DNA from 3 places in the Streptomyces sp. NPDC005281 genome. Region 3 is predicted to be linked to each of the others. Evidence: riboswitches for the same ligand, from Rfam matches in the RefSeq annotation. Region 3 holds a riboswitch; each other region holds the start of a gene.

What was found. A riboswitch is a leader RNA that binds a small molecule or an ion and turns the genes downstream of it on or off. The one in region 3 is predicted to bind cyclic di-AMP.
Positions count from the first base shown of each region.
Region 1: it holds a riboswitch for cyclic di-AMP, as region 3 does, so the genes downstream of both, ABZV42_RS00425 (transglycosylase family protein) here and ABZV42_RS06975 (M23 family metallopeptidase) in region 3, are expected to answer to the same signal.
Region 2: it holds a riboswitch for cyclic di-AMP, as region 3 does, so the genes downstream of both, ABZV42_RS14095 (peptidoglycan DD-metalloendopeptidase family protein) here and ABZV42_RS06975 (M23 family metallopeptidase) in region 3, are expected to answer to the same signal.

Region 1 covers NZ_JBEXGX010000001.1:96,546-104,317, reverse strand. The annotation lists gene ABZV42_RS00435 (cytochrome P450) at 54-1,325, shown strand; gene ABZV42_RS00430 (transglycosylase family protein) at 1,640-2,503, shown strand; cyclic di-AMP (ydaO/yuaA leader) riboswitch at 2,693-2,886, shown strand; gene ABZV42_RS00425 (transglycosylase family protein) at 2,891-3,604, shown strand; gene eno (phosphopyruvate hydratase) at 3,990-5,276, shown strand; gene ABZV42_RS00415 (septum formation initiator family protein) at 5,425-5,901, shown strand; gene ABZV42_RS00410 (DUF501 domain-containing protein) at 5,941-6,546, shown strand; gene ABZV42_RS00405 (Ppx/GppA phosphatase family protein) at 6,543-7,520, shown strand.
Region 2 covers NZ_JBEXGX010000008.1:154,646-162,417, reverse strand. The annotation lists gene ABZV42_RS14105 (pitrilysin family protein) at 1-523, shown strand, start outside; gene ABZV42_RS14100 (pitrilysin family protein) at 520-1,908, shown strand; cyclic di-AMP (ydaO/yuaA leader) riboswitch at 2,123-2,279, shown strand; gene ABZV42_RS14095 (peptidoglycan DD-metalloendopeptidase family protein) at 2,292-3,059, shown strand; gene ABZV42_RS14090 (GntR family transcriptional regulator) at 3,255-3,947, shown strand; gene ABZV42_RS14085 (HPr family phosphocarrier protein) at 4,190-4,471, opposite strand; gene ABZV42_RS14080 (GNAT family N-acetyltransferase) at 4,648-7,476, shown strand.
Region 3 covers NZ_JBEXGX010000003.1:396,197-403,968, reverse strand. The annotation lists gene ABZV42_RS06980 (aldo/keto reductase) at 1-660, opposite strand, end outside; gene ABZV42_RS06975 (M23 family metallopeptidase) at 795-1,829, opposite strand; cyclic di-AMP (ydaO/yuaA leader) riboswitch at 1,841-1,997, opposite strand; gene ABZV42_RS06970 (PP2C family protein-serine/threonine phosphatase) at 2,210-3,310, opposite strand; tRNA gene ABZV42_RS06965 (tRNA-Met) at 3,639-3,712, opposite strand; gene ABZV42_RS06960 (dihydrofolate reductase family protein) at 3,796-4,938, opposite strand; gene ABZV42_RS06955 (MarR family transcriptional regulator) at 5,005-5,514, shown strand; gene ribA (GTP cyclohydrolase II) at 5,637-6,290, shown strand; tRNA gene ABZV42_RS06945 (tRNA-Lys) at 6,359-6,431, opposite strand; gene ABZV42_RS06940 (amino acid permease) at 6,552-7,772, opposite strand, start outside.

The DNA.
Region 1 (7,772 bases), on a different contig from region 3:
CCCGTGCGCACTGCGAGCATGGGACCGCCGCTTCCTGCCGATACCGTCGGGGAGTGACCGAGCACGAAGCCTCCTCCAGCGCCGCCCCCGAACTCTTCACCTGGGAGTTCGCCACCGATCCCTATCCGGCCTACGCCTGGCTCAGGGAGCACGCGCCCGTGCACCGGACCCGGCTGCCCAGCGGCGTGGAGGCCTGGCTCGTCACGCGGTACGCCGACGCCAAGGCGACGCTCGCCGACCAGCGGCTGTCCAAGAATCCCGCGCATCACGACGGGCCCGAGCACGCGAAGGGCCGGACCGGGATTCCCGGGGAGCGCAAGGCCGAGCTGATGACGCATCTGCTGAACATCGACCCGCCGGACCACACCCGGCTGCGGCGGCTCGTCAGCAAGGCGTTCACGCCCCGGCGCGTCGCCGAATTCGCCCCGCGGGTGCAGGAGCTGACGGATCAGCTCATCGCCGGGTTCGAGGGCAGGGGTTCCGCCGACCTGATCCACGAGTTCGCCTTCCCGCTCCCCATCTACGCCATCTGCGACCTGCTCGGCGTCCCGCGCGAGGACCAGGACGACTTCCGGGACTGGGCGGGCATGATGATCCGGCACGGCGGCGGGCCGAGGGGCGGGGTCGCCCGGTCCGTGAAGAAGATGCGCGGATATCTCGCCGAGCTCATCCACCGCAAGCGCGAGGCGCTGACCGCGGAGCCCGCGCCCGGCGAGGACCTCATCTCCGGGCTCATCCGCGCCTCCGACCACGGCGAGCACCTCACCGAGAACGAGGCCGCCGCGATGGCCTTCATCCTGCTCTTCGCCGGGTTCGAGACCACGGTCAACCTCATCGGGAACGGGATGCACGCCCTGCTCACCCACCCCGGGCAGCGGGAGCGCCTTCAGACCTCCCTCGCGGCCGGGGAGAGCGGGCTGCTGGAGACGGGTGTCGAGGAACTCCTGCGCTACGACGGGCCCGTGGAGCTGGCCACGTGGCGGTTCGCGACCGAGGACGTGCGGATCGGCGGACAGGACATCGCGGCCGGCGACCCCGTGCTCGTGGTCCTCGCGGCGGCGGACCGTGACCCCGAACGCTTCGAAGAGCCGGACACGCTCGATCTTTCACGACGTGACCTTCAGCACTTGGGTTACGGCCACGGCATCCACTACTGCCTGGGCGCGCCGCTCGCCCGGCTGGAGGGGCAGACCGCGCTGGGTACGCTCCTCAACCGTCTTCCCGACCTGCAACTCGCTGGAGAATCGGCTGATTTGCGCTGGCGCGGAGGGCTCATTATGCGCGGATTGCGCACGCTTCCGGTGGAGTTCACCCCGGTCAAATAGGCCTTGATCGGTTCATCGCCGACCCTTCGGCGCCGCGGCCGAAGGGGCTCTTCCGCATACCGGAAAAGGCCTCTTCGGGGCTACCGGAACGTGACGGTCCATCAAATCTGTGATCTTCGCGTGATCTGTACTGCATCGACTTGTAACCAGCGATCGACTGCGACTACGTTCACCCATCAACGCGGCGCCTCTGCTTCTCACTTAGCAGGAGCCGCGGTGCTCCCCGCTGTCACTCGAAAGGCTTGCGCATGCTCTCCGGGAACGGCCGTCACCGTCGCCCTCGTCAGGCCCCGGCGCTCATCGTCGCCGCGGGAGTGACCGGATCTGCGATCGTCATTCCGCTGCTCGCCGCGACGAGTGCCAGCGCGGCCGACGGGACCACCTGGGACCGGGTGGCGCAGTGCGAGAGCGGTGGCGCGTGGAGCGCCGACCAGGGCAACGGGTACTACGGCGGCCTTCAGCTCGACCAGGACAACTGGGAGACGTACGGCGGTCTCGAGTACGCGCAGACGGCCGACCAGGCCAGCCGCTCGCAGCAGATAGCCGTCGCCGAGAAGGTGCTCGCCGACCAGGGTCTCAAGGCCTGGCCGACCTGCGGGCCGCTCTCCGGGCTCAGCAAGGGCTCGGGCGAGGTCAGCGTCGACACGGGTCTGGCCGCCGACTCGTCGAACGGCGAGGGCGACTTGGGTTCATACATTTCATCCGGTTTGGCGACTTCGCCCAGCTCGTCCCCTTCGACCGGTTCGTCCGCTTCGGGTGACTCGTCGGGCGCGGCCGACAGCACCCCGACCCCCAGCGCCTCGCAGAGTTCCGACGGCTCGGGTGCGACGACCGGCAAGAGTGACGAATCGGCCAAACCGGGTCAGAAGGAAGCCTCTTCGAGCGCTTCCGAGACTCCGGACTCCGGTGGGCGGCACCGCGGCGGGAAGGCCGCGGAGACCGCGACCGGCGGTGGCGCCGACAGCTCGGCCGGCCGGCATGCCGCGAGCGTGGAGAGCGACACCGTCGACGACTCGTACGCCGCGAAGGTCCTTGGCAGTCTCTGGGACTCTTCCGACAGCCCTGGCGCCCAGGACGATTGGGGCAACCTGTCCGCCGTGGACCCGGGTGCGGCCGACAGCGGTCCCGGCCTCGTCGTCCCTGGTCGGAGCATTGCCGTCGTCGCCGAAACGGCCTAGTGGCAGCGGGAGTTCGCGTCACGTTTCGCTGCGGAATGTCCGGTTTGGTGCGAGTGAGACATGAGTCTCAGAAGCCCTGATCGTCTTTGAAATTCCGCCTATGGACTGCTTACGGTCGTGACCGCTCGCCACAGCGGGCTCCGACGGTCGCAACGCCGAATCCTGCCAACGGCCGTACGGGAACAGTCGTCGCGTCATGCGCCGTAGGCAGGAGCGGGGGACCCAAGGTAAGTGCCGGGCCCGGGAGTCGAGAGGCATCCGGGAACGGCTTGGGGTGAAGCCGCGTGCCGAGTGTCCTGGAGACGGGAACGAAGGCGCGTGGCCGGGCAACTACACCGGCCCGAACCCGACAGCTCACCTCGCAGGCGTCGGTGAGGGGATCTCTCCATGCTGTTCTCCAGCAAGGGCAAGCACCGCCGCCCGAACAAGGCCACCCGCGTCGCCACGCTCGCCGGTGTCACCGGTGTCGCCATCGCCGCCCCGCTGATGGCGGCCGGCAACGCCTCCGCCGCCACCACCTCCGAGTGGGACGCCGTCGCCCAGTGCGAGTCCGGCGGCAACTGGTCGATCAACACCGGCAACGGCTACTACGGCGGCCTCCAGTTCTCGACCTCCACCTGGGCCGCGTACGGCGGCACCGCCTACGCCTCGACCGCCGACCAGGCCTCGAAGTCGCAGCAGATCGCCATCGGCGAGAAGGTCCTCGCCGCGCAAGGCAAGGGCGCCTGGCCGACCTGCGGCACCGGCCTGTCGAGCACCCCGAACGACGGCGGCGCGGCCCCGGCGGCCCCGTCCGCCTCCGCCCCCGCCTCCACCTCCTCCTCGAGCGGCTCGCAGAGCGCCCCCGCCACCCGTACGACGGAGCAGCACGCCGCCCGTTCCGCGGAGCGCCCCGCCGTCCAGAAGACCGTCACCACGCCGACCGGCAAGAAGGTCAAGAAGGGTGACGGCGAGTACAAGGTCGTCAAGGGTGACAGCCTCAGCTCCATCGCCGAGAAGAAGCACGTCAAGGGCGGCTGGCAGAAGCTGTTCAAGCTGAACAAGGGCATCGTCTCCGACGCCGACTTCATCTACCCGGGCCAGCAGCTGCACCTCCACTGAGCGGTGCGGCACGCCGGCTGACCTGGCCGCCTTCGGCGGAGGGCGGTCCCGATCCCGGCGCGCGCCGCACGGCTCCGCCGGTCCGTGGCCCCCTCGCACGGCCGGCGCCGCACGGCTTCGGCCGAACCGCGGCTTCCTCGCACGGCCTCCGCATCCGAGGCCGGGTGAGGCCCCCCGTCCCCACGGGCTCCCCGCTCCGGCGCGTGTTCCCCCGCACGCGCCGGAGCGGGGTTTTTTATTTCTTTTTTTGTTCCGTTCAGGAACAATATGTAGGCTCAGTTCCGCTCAAGGGGTGGTCGATCGCTGGCCGATCCCCGTGAGCCGGTTAGGCTCATCCCGCGGGGCTGCCGGCCCCGCGTACCCGCGTCACATCCCATATAAGGAGATGCTCGTGCCGTCCATCGACGTCGTCGTAGCCCGGGAAATCCTGGACTCCCGAGGCAACCCCACGGTCGAGGTCGAGGTCGGCCTCGACGACGGCAGCACGGGTCGTGCCGCCGTTCCCTCCGGTGCCTCCACCGGAGCCTTCGAGGCCATCGAGCTTCGCGACGGTGACCCCAACCGCTACCACGGCAAGGGTGTCGAGAAGGCCGTCCTCGCCGTCATCGAGCAGATCGGCCCGGAGCTCGTCGGCTACGACGCCACCGAGCAGCGTCTGATCGACCAGGCGATGTTCGACCTGGACGCCACCGACAACAAGGGCTCGCTCGGCGCCAACGCCATCCTCGGCGTCTCGCTCGCCGTCGCGCACGCCGCCTCCGAGGCGTCCGACCTGCCGCTCTTCCGCTACCTGGGCGGCCCGAACGCGCACCTGCTGCCCGTTCCGATGATGAACATCCTGAACGGCGGCTCGCACGCCGACTCCAACGTGGACATCCAGGAGTTCATGATCGCCCCGATCGGCGCGGAGTCCTTCTCCGAGGCCCTGCGCTGGGGCGCCGAGGTCTACCACACCCTCAAGAAGGTGCTGAAGACCAAGGGTCTGTCCACCGGCCTCGGCGACGAGGGCGGCTTCGCCCCGAACCTGGAGTCCAACCGCGCCGCCCTCGACCTCATCGTCGAGGCCATCAAGCAGGCCGGTTACATCCCCGGCGAGCAGATCGCGCTCGCGCTCGACGTCGCCGCGTCCGAGTTCTACAAGGACGGCAAGTACGAGTTCGAGGGCAAGTCCCGCTCGGCCGCCGAGATGACCGAGTACTACGAGGAGCTCGTCTCCGCGTACCCGCTCATCTCCATCGAGGACCCGCTGTACGAGGACGACTGGGCCGGCTGGAAGGTCATCACCGACAAGCTGGGCGACAAGGTCCAGATCGTCGGCGACGACCTCTTCGTCACCAACCCGGAGCGTCTGGCCCGCGGCATCGAGGAGGGCTCCGCCAACGCCCTGCTCGTCAAGGTCAACCAGATCGGTTCGCTGACCGAGACCCTGGACGCCGTCGAGCTGGCCCAGCGCAACGGCTTCAAGTGCATGATGTCCCACCGCTCCGGCGAGACCGAGGACGTCACCATCGCCGACCTCGCGGTCGCGGTGAACTGTGGTCAGATCAAGACCGGCGCCCCGGCCCGCTCGGACCGTGTCGCCAAGTACAACCAGCTGCTGCGCATCGAGGAGATCCTCGACGACGCCGCGGTGTACGCCGGCCGCTCGGCGTTCCCCCGCTTCAAGGGCTGAGCCCGCACGGCCCATCGTTTGAAGCACTGAGCCCGCACGGCTCAGGATGCGTCCTCCGTACGTCCCCGTACCCGGTCCCGTACCGTGTGCGGGGACGTACGCACGTGACGGGCCCGCTCGGCGGGCCGGTACTGGGGAGGCGGGACTCATGGCCGTGAAGGACCGGGACCGGTTCTCCACCTCGACCAGGCTGAAGCTGCTCGGCGAGCAGACGGCGGCCAGGGTCTACCGCTCCCAGACCAAGCGGCAGGCGCGCCGCTCCCGGCTGACCGGCCGGGCCGCGCTGCTCGCCATGGTCCTGTGCTCCCTGATCGTCGCCCTCGCGTACCCGATGCGGCAGTACGTCTCCCAGCGCGCCCAGATCGGTGATCTGGAGCGGCAGCGGGAGCAGGCCCGCCAGCGGGTCGAGCAGCTGCGCGACCTCAAGGCGCGCTGGCAGGACGACGCGTTCGCCAAGCAGCAGATCCGGCAGCGGCTGCACTATGTGATGCCGGGCGAGACCGGTTACGTCGTGATCGACCCGGACGCCGCGAAGCAGGCCCGTGCCGAACGGGGCACCGCCGACCGCCCCTGGTACACCAATGTCTGGGACGGCGTGGACAAATCCGACGCCGCCGACCACTGACGACCCATGAACTGACCAGAAAGACACGTGACTCACGGCATGGAAACGCCACCGCCCACCACCCCGCGCACCGAGCCCACCGACGCCGACGTCGAGGCCTTCAAGCAGCAGCTCGGCCGGCCGCCGCGTGGGCTGCGCGCGATCGTGCACCGTTGCCCCTGCGGTCAGCCGGACGTCGTGGAGACGGCGCCCCGCCTCCCCGACGGGACGCCGTTCCCGACCACGTACTACCTGACGTGCCCGCGGGCCGCGTCCGCGATCGGGACGCTGGAGGCGAACGGGGTCATGAAGGAGATGACCGACCGGCTGGCCACCGACCCCGAGCTGGCCGCGGCCTACCGCGCAGCCCACGAGGACTACATCGCGCGCCGTGACGCCATCGAGGTGCTCGAGGGCTTCCCGAGCGCGGGCGGCATGCCCGACCGGGTGAAGTGCCTGCACGTCCTGGTGGGGCACTCGCTGGCCGCCGGTCCCGGCGTCAACCCGCTCGGCGACGAGGCCATCGCGATGCTGCCCGAGTGGTGGCGCAAGGGCGCGTGCGTGACGCTCCCCGGCGCGCCGGCCGGCGAGGGACCGCAGAAGGAGATGGCCGAGGACGGCACGGACCGCCTCGCCGTCGAGCCGGCCGACGAGGACGAGCGGTGACCCGCGTCGCCGCCGTCGACTGCGGTACGAACTCCATCCGCCTCCTGATCGCCGACGCGCACCCGCACACCGGCGAACTCACCGACCTGGACCGGCGGATGACCATCGTCCGGCTGGGCCAGGGCGTCGACCGCACCGGCCGGCTCGCCCCCGAGGCGCTGGAGCGGACCTTCGCCGCCTGCCGCGACTACGCGGCGGCCATCAAGGACCACGGCGCCGAGCGGCTCCGCTTCGTCGCCACCTCCGCCTCCCGGGACGCCGAGAACCGGGACGAGTTCGTGCGCGGGGTGCTGGACATCCTCGGCGTCGAGCCCGAGGTCATCACCGGGGACCAGGAGGCCGAGTTCTCCTTCACCGGCGCGACCAGGGAGCTGGCCGGGCGCGCCGACCTCGCCACGCCCTACCTGGTGGTGGACATCGGCGGCGGCTCGACCGAGTTCGTCGTCGGAGCCGACCGGGTGCACGCGGCACGCTCCGTGGACATCGGCTGCGTACGGATGACCGAGCGTCACCTCGTCCGCGACGGCGTCGTCACCGACCCGCCCACGGCGGAGCAGGTCGCGGCCATGCGCGCCGACATCGAGGCCGCCCTCGACCTCGCCGAGGAGACGGTCCCGCTGCGCGAGGCGAAGACCCTGGTGGGGCTCGCGGGCTCGGTCACCACGATCGCGGCGATCGCGCTGGACCTCCAGGAGTACGACTCCGAGCGGATCCACCACTCCCGGGTCTCCCTCGCGCGCGTCCGCGAGATCACCGAGTGGCTGCTGCGCTCCACCCACGCCGAACGTGCGGCGATCGGCTCGATGCACCCGGGCCGGGTGGACGTGATCGGGGCCGGCGCTCTCGTGCTGCTCTCGATCATGGAGCGGACCGGCGCGGAGGAGGTCGTGGTCAGCGAGCACGACATCCTCGACGGCATCGCGTTCAAGGTGGCGGAGGACGCCGAGGCCGGCAGGTCGGCCGACGCGCGCTGACGCGTCGGGAGCCGACCCCGGACGGCCCCGGTACCCCTTTTCCGGGGGCCGGGGCGGCCGCGCCCTCCAGTGGCCGCACAGGGCTTCGGACGCCGGGTCCGGCGGCGGCACGCGGGCGTGGCACAGGTCTCGTTCACTACTGATCAGTAGCCTCGGCTGAGCGGGTCGGATAACGTATGAGCGTGTCCGAGGGGGTCCCGGAACACCTCCGGAGAGGCCCCGTCGAGAAAGTTCGTGAAGTTCTTCACAAGG
Region 2 (7,772 bases), on a different contig from region 3:
CGACCTGGCACTCACCGTCCTCGGAGGCGGCGAGTCCTCCCGGCTCTACAACCGGCTCGTGCGCCGTGACCGTACCGCCGTCGCGGCCGGGTTCGGCCTGCTGCGGCTCGCCGGAGCGCCCTCCCTGGGGTGGCTGGACGTGAAGACGTCCGGCGACGTCGAGGTCCCGGTCATCGAGGCCGCAGTCGACGAGGAGCTCGCCCGGTTCGCCGAGGAGGGCCCCACGGCCAGGGAAATGGAGCGCGCCCAGGCCCAGTTGGAACGCGAATGGCTCGACCGGCTCGGCACCGTCGCCGGCCGTGCCGACGAACTGTGCCGGTTCGCCGTCCTGTTCGGTGACCCGCAGCTCGCCCTGACCGCCGTGCAGCGCGTCCTCGACGTCACGGCTGATGAGGTCCGGGAGGCCGCCAAGGCCCGCCTGCGCCCCGACAACCGCGCGGTGCTCGTCTACGAGCCGACCACCGCCCAAGCCGCGGACGCGGCTGACTCCGCCGACGAGACCGACGAGGAGGCGGCGAAGTGACCGAGCTCGCCACCATGGACTTCCACCCGCAGCCCGAGGCGGGCCGGCCGAAGCCGTGGGCGTTCCCCGCCCCCGAGCGCGGCACCCTGGACAACGGTCTGACCGTGCTGCGCTGCCACCGCCCCGGCCAGCAGGTCGTCGCCGTCGAGGTGAACCTCGCCGCGCCGCTGGACGCCGAGCCCGCGGGCCTGGACGGCATCGCCACGATCATGGCGCGCGCCTTCTCCGAGGGCACCGACAAGCACTCGGCCGAGGACTTCGCCGCCGAACTGGAGCGCTGCGGCGCCACGCTCGACGCGCACGCCGACCACCCCGGCGTACGCCTGTCGCTCGAAGTGCCCGTCTCGCGCCTGGCCAAGGCCCTCGGCCTGCTCGCCGACGCCCTGCGGGCCCCCGCGTTCGCGGACAGCGAGGTCGAGCGGCTGGTGACCAACCGGCTGGACGAGATCCCGCACGAGACGGCCAATCCCGCCCGTCGCGCGGCCAAGGAGCTCTCCAAGGAGCTGTTCCCGGCGAGCGCGCGCATGGCACGCCCGCGCCAGGGCACCGAGGAGACCGTCCGGAACATCGACTCGTCGGCCGTACGCGGCTTCTACGAGAAGCACGTGCGCCCCGCCACGGCCACCGCCGTCGTCGTCGGCGACCTGACCGATGTCGAGCTCGACGAGCTGCTCGCCGACACGCTCGGCTCCTGGACGGGCTCGTTCGCCGAACCGCTTCCCGTGCCGCCGGTGAGCGCCGACGACACCGGCCGCGTGATCGTCGTCGACCGCCCCGGCGCCGTCCAGACGCAGCTGCTCATCGGCCGGGTGGGTGCCGACCGGCACGACCGTGTGTGGGCCGCCCAGGTCCTCGGCACGTACTGCCTCGGCGGGACCCTCACCTCGCGCCTCGACCGCGTCCTGCGCGAGGAGAAGGGCTACACCTACGGCGTGCGGGCGTTCGGGCAGGTCCTGCGCTCCGCGCCGGACGGCACGGGCGCCGCGATGCTCGCCATCAGCGGCTCGATCGACACCCCCAACACCGGTCCGGCGCTCGACGACCTGTGGAAGGTGCTGCGCACCCTCGCCGCCGAGGGGCTGACCGACCAGGAGCGCGACGTCGCCGTGCAGAACCTGGTGGGTGTCGCACCCCTCAAGTTCGAGACGGCGGCGGCCGTCGCGAGCACACTCGCCGACCAGGTCGAGCAGCACCTGCCGGACGACTATCAGGCGACGCTCTACCGGCAACTGGCCGCCACCGGCACGGTGGAGGCCACCGCGGCCGCCGTGAGCGCCTTCCCGACGGACCGTCTGGTGACCGTCCTGGTCGGCGACGCGGCGCAGATCGCGGAGCCGGTCAGGGCTCTCGGAATCGGTGAAGTCACCGTGGTGGCCGCCGAGTAGAACCCGTGCGCCCCGGGAGGGCCCTGACGGCTGAGGAGCCGTCAGGGCCCTCCCTTTTTCGCCACAGCCCCCAAGATGTCCGCATTCGTATGCTGGTTGCCCTTCTGCCCTGTGGGATGCGTTACAAAAATCGTGATCCGTTTGTTGTTCGAAAGAGGCCCCGTCTAGCGTCGGGGCGGCTGTTCGTCATGCAGTGCGCCGCGCCCGCGGCACCGGACAGTCATCGCCGAGTCCCCGTGACGCGAGTCAGGGGAGCCGGGGACCCACGCAGTCCCTGGGGTGAATCGGACGCCCTCTTCGGAGGGAGTCCGTAGGAGACCTTCCTGCTCCGAACCCGTCAGCTAACCCGGTAGGCGAGAGGGAAGGAAAGGATCAGCCCCTACATGGCGTTCACCTGTGGCACCGGCAAGCATCGTCGTACGAGCAGCCGGGTGCACAGCACCACCACGACCGCCGTCGGGGTCGCGGCGCTCACCACCACCGGCGTGATCGGAACCCTGGCCGCCCCCGCGTTCGCCGCGGAAGCCTCCGTCGAGCAGACCGGGCTGACCCAGGCCGTCACCCTCAACGACACGGTCGCCGACCAGATCGACGCCCAGGCCTTCGCGCAGCAGCGCGCCGCCGACGAGGCCGCCGCGCGCAAGCAGGCCGAGCAGACCGCGCGCAAGCAGGCCGCGGAGCAGGCCGCGAAGCTTCGTGAGACCAAGGAGCGCGCCGCCCGCGAGGCCGAGCGAAAGCGCCTGAACACCTTCGTCATGCCGATCACCGGTTCGTACGTCTCCACCGGCTACAAGGCCAGCAGCAGCCTCTGGTCCTCCGGCAGCCACACCGGCGTCGACTTCCACGCCGCGTCCGGCACCTCGGTCCACGTCGTCGGCGCCGGCACGGTCGTCACGGCCGGCTGGGGCGGCGCCTACGGCAATCAAGTCGTGATCAAGATGCACGACGGCACGTACACCATGTACGGCCACCTGTCGTCCATCGGGGTGTCCGTGGGGCAGACAGTCACCCCTGGGCAGCAGATCGGCCTCTCCGGGGACACCGGCAACACCACGGGACCGCACCTCCACTTCGAGGCCCGTACGACCGCGGAGTACGGCTCGGACATCGACCCGGTCGCGTACCTGCGCTCGCACGGCGTCAACGTCTGACGACCGCTTCGCGGCTTCTTCACCGCTTTCGATGCCCCGGCTCACCGAGCCGGGGCATCATCGTTTCCGCGGCCGTCTGTCCAAAAAATATCCATGGATTCCGGCCTGCCATCGGAAATTCAGGCTTCCTGCAATAGAGTCACTGAAGAAGCGTCAATGGACGGCGTTTCACGGGGATTAAAGCGGAGGTCGGTCATGCGTATTCCGGCGCACTCGGTGTGCACGGCGATCCGTGACGACATCGTCGCGGGTGTCTACGAGCGCGGCGGCCGGCTCACCGAGGAACTGCTGGCGCGGCGGTACGGCGTCTCGCGCGTCCCCGTGCGCGAGGCTCTGCGCACGCTCGAGGCCGAGGGCTTCGTGGTCACCCGCCGGCACGCGGGCGCGTGTGTCGCGGAGCCCACCGAGCAGGAGGCGGCGGACCTCCTGGAGATGCGCATGCTGCTGGAGCCGCTGGGCGCCGCGAGGGCCGCGCAGCGGCGCACGGAGGCCCATCTCAAGGTGCTGCGCGGCCTGGTCAGGCTGGGGCAGGAGCGTTCCAGGCGAGGCCACAGCGAGGATCTGCGCTCGCTGGGCGGCTGGTTCCACGAAACGCTCGCGCAGGCGTCCGGCAGTTCCGCCCTGACCTCCGCGCTCGCCCAGCTGCGCCACAAGATCGCCTGGATGTACTCGGTGGAGGCGCCGGCCGATCCCGCGGAGTCCTGGGCGGAGCACGGCGGCATCGTGGACGCGGTGGCCCGCGGCGACAGCGAGCGGGCCCGCGCGATCACGGCCCTGCACGCCGAGCGTGCCACGACCGCGCACCGGCTCCGATTTCCCGGCGGCGAACGGCCGGACCGTGTGAGAAGTTCGCAACATCCCGTAAACATGATGGGCCTGCGTCATTAACACGGACGCCGTATACAAAGAGAGATAATTTGCGGGGCTCAATTTCGGTGCCCTTTTATTTGTGTGTCCGGATTCCTTCCTGTCTCCGGAATTCCGGCACACGACATTCTCGTACCCGCGCCGCGAGGGGCCCGGCGGGGCACCCGGGGGAATCGCCGAGCGGGGTACGGAAACGGCTGAGCCGCGCCACCCGGAGAGGGGGCGCGGCTCAGCCGCATGCGTCCTGATGCCTTGTGGGCGGCTCAGACGGTCTCGGGGAGCTCGTCGAGCCCCTCGGCGACCAGCCTCGCCAGACGGTCGAGAGCGGCCTCCGCGCCCTCGGAGTCCGACGAGAGGACGATCTCCTCGCCGCCCTGGGCGCCGAGGCCGAGGACCGCGAGCATGGAGGCCGCGTTGACGGGGTCTCCACCGGCCTTGGCGATCGTCAGGGGGACGCCGGAGGCCGTGGCCGCCCGGACGAAGATGGAGGCGGGGCGGGCGTGGAGGCCCTCGGTCCAGCCGACGTTGACGCGGCGCTCAGCCATGTGATGCTGCCCTTCGGGTGTTCAGGGTTGTCTAGACCAGTGTTCCATATCGTGAGGCATGCCCGGACGGTCCCGGGTCCCGCCCTGCCGCGGTGTCGGTCAAACGCCCGTTCCGACGCCCGTCACCCTCAGACTGCCTCGCGCCGTTGTCGTACGCGAGCCGTACTCTGGGCCCCATGCAGACCTCGTCGGACCGGCACGAGTACCCAGCCCACTGGGAGGCCGACGTGGTGCTGCGCGACGGCGGCACCGCGCGCATCAGGCCCATCACCGTGGACGACGCCGAACGACTGGTCAGCTTCTACGAGCAGGTGTCGGACGAGTCGAAGTACTACCGCTTCTTCGCGCCCTATCCGCGGCTGTCCGCCAAGGACGTCCGCCGCTTCACCCACCACGACTTCGTGGACCGGGTGGGCCTCGCGGCCACGGTGGGCGGCGAGTTCATCGCCACCGTCCGCTACGACCGGATCAACGCGGACGGCATGCCCGCCTCCGCGCCCGCCGACGAGGCCGAGGTCGCCTTCCTCGTCCAGGACGCCCACCAGGGCCGCGGCGTCGCCTCCGCGCTGCTCGAACACATCGCCGCGGTGGCCCGCGAGCGCGCCATCCGCCGCTTCGCCGCCGAGGTGCTGCCCGCCAACAACAAGATGATCAAGGTGTTCACGGACGCCGGATACACCCAGAAGCGCAGCTTCGAGGACGGCGTCGTCCGCCTGGAGTTCGACCTCGAACCCACCGACCGCTCCCTCGCCGTGCAGCGCGCGCGTGAGCAGCGTGCCGAGGCCCGCTCGGTACAGCGACTGCTTGCTCCCGGTTCCGTCGCCGTCATCGGCGCCGGGCGCACACCCGGCGGGGTCGGCCGCAGCGTCCTCGACAACCTCCGGGAAGCAGGGTTCACCGGACGGCTGTACGCCGTGAACGCGGCACTCCAGGACAAGGAACTCGACGGAGTCCCGGCCCACCGCTCCATCAGGGACATCGCCGAGCCCGTGGACCTCGCCGTCGTCGCCGTGCCCGCCGAGAACGTCCCCGCGGTCGTGACGGAATGCGGCGAACACGGCGTGCAGGGGCTGGTGGTGGTCTCCGCCGGCTATGCCGAGAGCGGCTCCGAGGGGCGCGAGCGCCAGCGTGAACTCGTACGTCACGCGCGCACGTACGGGATGCGCATCATCGGGCCCAACGCCTTCGGAGTCATCAACACGTCGCCCGACGTGCGTCTGAACGCCTCGCTCGCCCCGCACCCGCCCCGCCCCGGACGCATCGGCCTGTTCGCGCAGTCCGGCGCCATCGGCATCGCCCTGCTGTCCCGGCTGGAGCGTCGCGGCGGCGGCGTCACAGGTGTGACCGGAGTCTCGACCTTCGTCTCCACCGGGAACCGGGCGGACGTCTCCGGCAACGACGTCCTGCAGTACTGGTACGACGACCCGGACACCGACGTCGCCCTGATGTACCTCGAATCCATCGGCAACCCGCGCAAGTTCACCCGCATCGCGCGGCGGACGGCGGCAGCCAAGCCGCTGGTCGTGGTCCAGGGGGCGCGACACGGCGGGGCCGCTCCCCAAGGCCACGCCATACGGGCCACCCGGCTGCCACACGCCACCGTGTCCGCGCTGCTGCGCCAGGCCGGAGTGATCCGCGTGGACACGATCACCGAACTCGTCGACGCGGGCCTCCTGCTGGCCCGCCAGCCGCTTCCCCGGGGACCCCGCGTCGCGATCCTCGGGAACTCCGAGTCGCTCGGGCTGCTGACGTACGACGCGTGCCTCGCGGAAGGGCTCAGGCCGCTGCCGCCGCGGGACCTGACCACGGCCGCCTCGGCGGAGGACTTCCACCGGGCCCTGTCGGCGGCACTCGCCGACGACGGCTGCGACGCCGTCGTCGTGACGGCGATACCGGCGGTGGGGGAGACCTCGGCCGCCGACGCTGCACTCGCCGAGGCGCTGCGGTCCTCCGCCCTGGAGGCTCCGGCGAAGCCCGTCCTCGTGGTGCACGTCGAACTGGGCGGACTCGCCGAAGCCCTGTCCGCCGCCGTGAGCACCGCACCGCAGGCCCCCGAAACAGCGCCGGGCGCCGCCCCCGGCGCCCGCTTCCACCCCTCGGACCTGTCACCCGCGGCGCCGAGGGCCGAATCCCCGCCGGACTCCCGGCTCATCCCCGCCTACCCCGCCGCCGAACGCGCCGTCCGCGCCCTGGCCGAAGCCGTCAAGTACGCCCAGTGGCGCCTGGACGCAGGGGAGCCCGGCAAGGTGCCCGAGTACGAGGACATCGACGAGAAGTCGGCGGCCCGGCTGATCGACGACCTCCTCGCGCGCGGGGAGGGACTGACCCTGGGAGGCGAGCAGACGGCGGCGCTCCTCGGGCGATACGGCATCGACGTTCACCGCGCTCTGCCCGCGCCCACCCCCGACGACGCCGTCGCGGCCGCGCGGACCATCGGATACCCCGTCGCCCTCAAGACCACCGCCCCGCACCTTCGGCACCGCGCCGACCTCGGCGGAGTACGCCTGGACGTGGCGGACGAGGAGCAACTGCGCCGGGCGTACGCGGAGCTGACCGAGCTGTTCGGGCCGCCGACCGTGCTGCGCCCTGTCGTGCAGGGGATGGCGCCGCGCGGCGTCGACACGGTCGTCCACGCGGTGATCGACCCGGCGGCCGGGGCGGTGCTCTCCTTCGGGCTCTCGGGAGCCGCCTCCGAACTGCTCGGGGACACCGCGCACCGGCTGATCCCGGTCACCGACCGGGACGCGGCCTCCCTGGTCCGGTCGATCAGGACGGCGCCGCTCCTGTTCGGCTGGCGGGGTTCCGCCCCGGTCGACACGGCGGCCCTCGAAGAGCTCATGCTGCGCGTCTCCCGGCTGGTCGACGACCACCCGGAGGTCGTCGCCGTCTCCCTGGAGCCGGTGGTGGTCGCCCCGACCGGCGTGAGTGTCCTCGGCGCCACGGTACGGCTGGCCCGCGCGCCGCTCCGGGACGACCTCGGCCCCCGGACCCTGCCCGTCGTCTGAGCGCCGGGCCGGGTCACCGTGGTGGTCCGGGGCACGATGATCACCACAGTCGCGCCGAGCCGCCGAGCCGCCGAGCCGCCGAGCCGCCGAGCCGCCGAGCCGCCGAGCCGCCGAGCCGCCGAGCCGCCGAGAGGCCGGGACGCCGAGAGGCCGGGACGCCCAGGACGCTGGAAGCGGGTGTCCGTGGGACGGGCGGGATCCCGTCCCGCCGCTCGCCCTGGATCCGTCCCGCCGGAGGCCCCGCACGGACGTCCGCCACGCCCGCGCCGCGCCGGGCACCCCGCGCGTTTCGGTCT
Region 3 (7,772 bases):
GCCGGTGAGGAACCCGGCGGCGAGCGCGAAGTACGGGACGGCCGCCAGACCCGCCGTGGAGGCGACGTCCAGCAGGGAGCCCTCGTAGGTGTCGCGCGAGACCAGGTTGTAGTGCGGCTGGAGCGCGACGTAGCGGGCGAGGCCCTCCCGGTCGGAGAACTCCAGGGACTCCCGCAGCCGCTCCGGCGAGATGTTGGAGGCGGCGATGTGGCGCACCTTGCCGGCCCTCACCAGCTCGTCGAGGGCGCCGATGATCTCTTCGACCGGCACTTCCGGCTTGTCGAAGTGCGTGTAGTAGAGGTCGATGTGGTCGGTGCCCAGGCGGCGCAGTGAGGCGTCGGCCGCCGCCTTGATGTTGGCACCGGACAGACCCGGGTACTCGGGGTGCTGGCTGACCTTGGTGGCGACCACGATGTCCGCGCGGTTGCCGCGGCTCTTCAGCCACCTGCCGATGACGGTCTCGGACTCGCCGCCCTCGTTGCCCTCGACCCACGCCGAGTAGGAGTCGGCCGTGTCGAGGAAGTTGCCGCCGGCCGCCGCGTAGGCGTCCAGGACGGCGAAGGACCGGGTCTCGTCGGCCGTCCAGCCGAAAACGTTGCCCCCGAGGGAGAGCGGGAAGACCTCGAGGTCGGACGAACCGAGCTTGCGGAGAGAAGTCATGTGGGACTTCAACGCCCGGGCCGGATGGATGTATTCCGCAATCACCTCGGGACGGCCGGGTCCCACGCCGGTGTGCTCACCTGCCTGACCGACAGCCCTGAAGTCGGGGGGGGTGACGACAGGGCTGCCGGAGATCAGGGGTTGAGGCCCTTGCTCTGGAGCCACGCCATCGGGTCGATGCCGGTGGCGGCGCCGCCGGGGTGCACTTCGAGGTGCAGGTGCGGCCCGGTGACATTGCCGGTCGCGCCGACCCGCCCGATGACATCGCCGGTGGCGACCTTCTGGCCCACGCCGACGCTGATCGACGACTGGTGGCAGAACCACAGCTCCGTGCCGTCGTCGAGGGTGAGGATCGTGCGGTAGCCGTACGAGCCCGCCCAGCCGGCCTCGGTCACGGTGCCGCTGTGGATCGCCTTGATGAGCGTTCCGGTGGGCGCCGCGAAGTCGAGTCCGGTGTGGTAGCCGGAGGACCACATCGAGCCGGCCTCACCGAAGCGCGAGGTCAGGGTGTACGAGGAGGTCGGCAGCGAGTAGCTCTTGGCGAGCTCGGCGAGGCGCTCCTTCTCGGCCTTCGCCTTGGCCGCCTCCTCCGCCTTCTGCTTCACGGCGGTGGCCTTGGCCACGGCGTCGTCCTGCTGCTTGGCGGCGAGTGCGACGGCCTTCTTCGCGGCGGCCGTCTGCGCGGCCTGCTGCGTGGCGGTGTCGGCGTGGTTCTGCTGCGACTTGGCCTGCTGCATGATGCGGTCGCGCAGCGCCTCACCGGCGTCGCCGGCGCCGTGGGCCGCGTCGGCACTGGTCAGACCGGCATCGGTGAGCGGAGTGGTGGAGCCCTTGGGGGCGCTGGACCCGCCGTCCGATATCAGGGCCTTGGCCGAGGCGGTGACCGACGACAGGTCGGGCAGCGAGATCGAGACGGGCGGCTTGCCCGGAGCGGCGCTGGCGATGCCGCCCGCTCCGACGGCGGCTATGACACCGACGCCGAGAACCGTGGAGCTGCGGGCGAGTCCTCCGCCGCGCTGCTTGCCCGTGCGGTGCCGGCCGCGGACGGGAGCGACGGAATCCTCGGTGGGGTTCCACTCCTCCCAGGGCCCCTCGTCCGTGGCATAGCCGAAGGTGTGTGTGTCATTCGGCGGGAACGAGGTCGGCTGAGCGGGCCGGTTTGACGCCACGTGGGCGCACTCCTTTCCTTCCTTGCCGCCTACCGGGTTAGCTGACGGGTTCGGAGCAGGAAGGTCTCCTACGGGCGTACTGCCACCGTGCGTGCACGGCGGGTTACGCTCGATTCACCCCATGGGATGGGTCCCCGGTTCCCTTGCGGGATTCCGCGCGTGCGCACGGAGCCACCTCTTGTGACGGCTGTAACGGCCGCGCTGCGTTATCGAACGTTAATAGACCCGGGCATCGAATTCCAAGCTGTTCCGACTGATCATTAACGGCTTTTGGCTTGGACTTTGGGGTCATGAGCGATGAAAAACGGGCGAGTTGGCCGCATGTCACCTGCACGTGCTTCCCTGACGGCCTGTTCGCGGGCGGCCGTCGCGGGCACCCGTCACGCGCGCCGGACGGCGAGCAGCGCCAGATCGTCCGTCAGAGCGCCGCCCGTGTGCCGGCGAGCCGCCTCGACCAGGGCGGTCAGCAACTCGTCGGGCGCGTGGAAGACGCGTCCGGCCAGCCAGGCCGCCGGATCGTAGAACTCCCCCCGCGGATCGCGGGCCTCGGACAGTCCGTCGGTGTGCAGGAGCAGCGTCGCCCCGCGCGGAAAGCGGTCCTGCACCGTCGGGGCGTGCGGGCTTCCCAGCTCGCTCATCCCGAGAGGCAGCGCGAACACCTCGGCGCTGAGGACGGCGAGCGTGCCGTCGGGGCGCAGCAGCAGGGGCGGTGGATGGCCGCGGTTGACGACACGTACGACGTCCTCGCCGTGCGGGATCTCGGCGAGGACGGCGGTCGTGAACCCCTCGGCCGCCTCGACGCCGTCGCGCCGGGTGCCCGCGCGCGTCAGGGCCCGCTCCAGGCGCCCCGCGACGCCCTCCAGCGTCGCCTCCTGCTCGGCGGCCTCCCGGAACGCGCCGACCACCGTCGCGACGGCGGCCACCGCGGTCATCCCCTTTCCCCGTACGTCCCCGACGACCAGTCGTACGCCGTGCGGGGAGTCCTGCACCGCGTACAGGTCGCCGCCGATGAACGCGTCCTCCTGCGCCGCCTCGTACCGGGCCGCGACCTCGAGCCCGGCGATCCGGGCCTCGGGCTCGGGCAGCACGGCGCGCTGCGCGAACTCGGCGATCTCCCGGACGGAGGCGAGCCGTTCGTCGCCGCGCCTGACCAGGATGTTGATGAGGACGGCCAGGACGGCGGCAGTCGTCACGGTGACCACCTCGGTGACCGCGTCGACGTGCAGGACGATCCCGAGCAGGAAATGGACCACGAGCACCGCGCCGACGGCGAGTACACCGGCGAGAACGGTGCCGCGCAGCGAGTAGAGGGGTGCGGCGACCAGGGGCGCGGCCGTGAAGAAGGGGGCGGCGGTGAATTCCGCCGGGGTGAAGTAGTCGTAGAGGACCCCTGCGGTGACGAGCAGCGCGGGCAGGATCCGGACGAAGGCGCGGGCGCGCACGATCCTGCGGGGGCAGGCTCCCGCAGGACCGGCCGGCACGGCGTTCCCCGGCCGCCGGGCACCGGGGGACGGCGGCCGGGCCCGGTCATCGGGGTGTCCGGTCCGCCGCTCACCTCCTGGCTGCCCCACCCGTCCAGAAGAACCGGTGCGGGGGCGGCGGGCGACCGGTGTGGCCCGACCGGGGGAGAACGGCGTCCGCCGGAGGGAATCGGGACCGGGCCGGAGAAACCGCGGCCCTGAAAAGCCGTAAGGGGCCGGGGCCGGAAGAAGGTGCCGGAAAGCCCGGAAGAACCGGCGGGACGCAAACCGGGGAACAAACACCAAGGGCCGGAACTCGTGAATCCGAGTTCCGGCCCTTGGTCTTCAGTAGCGGGGACAGGATTTGAACCTGCGACCTCTGGGTTATGAGCCCAGCGAGCTACCGAGCTGCTCCACCCCGCGTCGTTGAAATTAGTGTACGCCATCCGCGGGACCCGAAGCACACCCGTTCAATCACGCCCCTCCGGTGCCGTGGGCACCCGGCTCTACCGGGTCAGGAGATGCCGGTTGGGGGCCTGGGCGCGGTCCCCGTACTCGGGGAGGACGACGACCTCGGCGCCCGCGGCGGCGAGGAGCCCGTTCCCGTCGGCGTCCGTGACGAAGGTGTCGGGCTCACGCCAGGCGGTGACGACCCGGCGCACACCTGCGCCGAGGATCAGCCGAGCGCACGGGGCGGGCCGGGAGGCGCGGTGGGCACACGGCTCCAGGCTGCTGTAGACCGTGGCGGTGGCCAGCCGCGGATCGGCCGGGTCGATCTTGGCGAGGGCGGCCTCCTCCGCGTGCACGACGGGGTCCTCGCCCTCGCGGGAGTGGCCCCTGGCCAGTTCGGTCCCGTCGGCCGCGACCACCACGGCGCCCACGCTGAACGCGGTCTTCGAGGGCGGGCACAGCTCCGCGAGTTCGCAGGCCAGCTCCAGCCAGTGCCTGTCCGCGGCGGAGGCGAGCGGGCCGGTGCCGGGCGCGGTGGGGACGTAGCGGATGAGTACGACGTCGCCGACGGGCCGTGTCTCCGTCAGCCGCATCCGGCCCAGGGGGTATTCACCGGGCCCGAAGAGCCGCGGCGCGTCCGGCTGCCCGACGAAGAGGGGGGCGACGGCCAGCTGGAGTTCGTCGGCGAGCTGCTCGCGCACGAGCTGGGTGTGGACCTTGCCGCCGCCTTCGACCATGAGGCGGCGCACCCCCCGTACGTCGTGAAGGTGTTCCAGCAGCACACGCCAGTCGAGCTCGGGTCCGGTCGAAACGACGTCGACTCCGACGAGACCGTGCAGCAGGGCGGAAGCACGCGGCGCGCCCTCGTCCGTCGTGTAGACGACCTTCTGGCCGCCCGTGTGCCAGAACTGCGCCTTCGGGTCGAGCTCGCCCGATCCGCTGACGGTGACTTTCAGCGGGTACTCGGGGCGGCCGCCGGCGACCCTGGCCGCCCGCCGTTCGGCGGAGTTGACCAGCAGACGCGGGTTGTCCGTGCGCAGCGTGCCGGCGCCCACCAGGATCGCGTCGCTGGACGCCCGTACCTCGTCGACCCGGTCGAAGTCGGCCGGGCCCGAGAGCAGCAGCCGCTCGGGGCCGGTGTCGTCCAGGAAACCGTCGAGGGAGACGGCGGCGGACAGCAGGACGTAGGGACGGGGCATCGGGACGCATCCTCCGGTCACACGCACACAGTGGTTCAAGTTTTAAACAATACCTAGACTGGTCTCATGACGACCCGCTGGCTCTCCGCCGCCGAACAGCGCGCCTGGCGCTCGTACCTCTCCGCGACCTCCCTCCTGGAGGACGCCATCGACCGCCGGCTACAGGCGGAGGCGGGGATGCCCCACCTTTACTACTCCATCCTGGCCAAGTTGTCCGAGGCACCGGACCGGCGGCTGCGGATGACCGACCTCGCCGAGGCCCAGAAGATCACGCGCAGCCGGCTGACATACGCGGTGACCCGGCTGGAGAAGGACGGCACCGTACGCCGGGAGGGCTGTCCCACCGACAAGCGCGGGCACGTGGCCGTACTGACCGACGAAGGCATGGCCCTGCTTGAGCGGGTCGCTCCGGGGCATGTCGAGACGGTCCGGACGGCGATCTTCGACCACCTGACCCCGGAGCAGGTGTGCCAGCTGGACGAGATCTGCGCAACCATCACCCGGGCGATCCAGAGCGGGGATTCCGGGGCGTCCGGGGAAGATCTGCCGTGGCGGAGGCGTTCCTGTTCCTCGTGAGGCGCGACCGGGGCACCCGAACCCGTTGCTTGAAGTTTTAAGCAGATGTAGTGTCTCCTTCCGTGGCTGTGCTTCAAATCTGAAGCACAACCCCGTACGAACCTGCCGGACGGAGAGACACCATGCGCGACCACCCCGACGCCACCGTGCGCACCCGCGTCCGCGTACCCCTGCGCTTCGGCGACGGCTACTCCGTCGACGCCGAACTCGTGACCTTCCACGGTCTCGACGACGGCATGGAGCACATCGCCGTCGTCCTCGGAGAGCCCGGTGCGAACCCGCTGGTGCGACTGCACTCCGAGTGCCTGACCGGCGATGTGTTCGGCTCGGCCCGCTGCGACTGCGGACCCCAGCTGCGCGAGGCGGTGGAACAGATCGCGGACCGCGGCGGCGTCCTGCTGTACCTGCGCCAGGAGGGCCGCGGCATCGGCCTCTACAACAAGCTCGACGCGTACGCCCTCCAGGACCAGGGCCTGGACACCTACGCCGCCAACACGGCCCTCGGACTGCCCGAGGACGGCCGCGACTACACGGCGGCCGCCCAGATGCTCCGGGCCCTCGGCATCGACTCGCTGGACCTGCTCTCCAACAACCCGGACAAGGCCGAGCAGCTCCGCGAACTCGGCATCACGGTCTCCCACCGGGTCCCGACGGGCGTCTTCACCACCGCCCACAACGTCCGCTACCTGCGCGCCAAGGTCCTCCAGACCCAGCACACGCTGCCGCTGCCGGAACTCACGGAGCGCACGGAACTCACGGGCCTCTCGGCGGGCTGACACGCCGGCACCCCCTGGAACGAAACAAGCCCCCGGCTCAGATCACCTCTGAACCGGGGGCTTCTCCGTAGACCCTGTGGGACTCGAACCCACAACCAATGGATTAAAAGTCCACTGCTCTGCCAATTGAGCTAAGGGTCCCCGCACCGAAAACACCGGCACGGCGCACCGGCCCGCGCCGACGCATCCCCGAGCATAGCGGGACGCGGCCGGGACTCCGATCGGGTATCGGGGACCCGGCCACGCCAATAGCCCACAAGGTCAGGGATCGACCGGTTCGGGCGCACCCTTGCGGGCGGCCTCACGGGCGATCGTGCGCTGATGGTCGGGGTTGAGGAACCAGTGACGCGCCGAGGCCAGCCACCAGGCCGCGGCGAAGCCGAGGACGACGAGGACGGCGATCGGGGCGTAGTTGAACGTCTCCCAGGTGACCGGGGAGACCTGGGGCAGCATGAACAGGACCGTGATGACGGCCACCCAGACGACCGCGATCACCCCGATGGGACGGGACCAGCGGCCCAGATGCCAGGGACCGCGCTCGAAGGCGTCGCCCTTGCGCACCCGCAGCAGGGTCGGGATGACGTACGCGACGTAGAGCCCGATGACCGCGATCGACGTCACGGCCGCGTAGGCCGCGTAGTTGATCAGATACGGCAGGCCGAGCACCAGGGCGCCCAGCGCGGCCAGCCAGACGGCCGCCACGGGGGTCCGTGTGCGCGGGTGCACCGTGTGCCACACCTTCGAGAACGGCAGCGCGCCGTCGCGCGAAAAGGCGTAGATCATGCGGCTGTTGGCGGTCACGGACGCCATGCCGCAGAACAGCTGGGCGCCGATCACGACGAGCAGCAGGAGCTTCCCGGACGTGGCACCGAGCGCGTCCAGCAGGATCTGCGCCGGGGGCGCGCCCGTTCCCGAGCCCAGCTCCTTGTCGTACGACTGGATGGCGAAGTTGAAGCCGAGGAGCAGGACGAATCCGGCGATCCACGAGGTCCAGATGGACCGCACGATCCCCTTCGGACCGGCCGTGGAGGCGTCGTGGGTCTCCTCCGTCATATGGGCGGAGGCGTCGTACCCGGTGAACGTGTACTGGGCCATGAGGAGTCCGATGAGGACGACGTAGACCCCGCTGCCCCAGCCCGTGTTGTTGACGAACTTCGTGAACACGAAGGACGCCGACTGGTGGTGGTCCGGTGCGAAGGTCAGCGCGCCGACGATGACGCCGACGCCGATGACGTGCCACCACACGCTGATGCTGTTGAGGAGGGCGACGATCGCCACGCCGAAGGTGTTGAGCAGCCCGTGCAGGATCAGGATCCCGGCGAACAGGAGCACCGTGCGGCCCGGCGTCACCTGGAAGTCGAACTGGAGGTTCAGATAGGCGCCGAGGAACGCCGCCGCGCCGAAGTCGATGCCGGCGGTCACCGCGACCTGGCCGAGGACGTTGAACCAGCCCGTGAACCACGCCCAGGCCGCCGCGGTGCG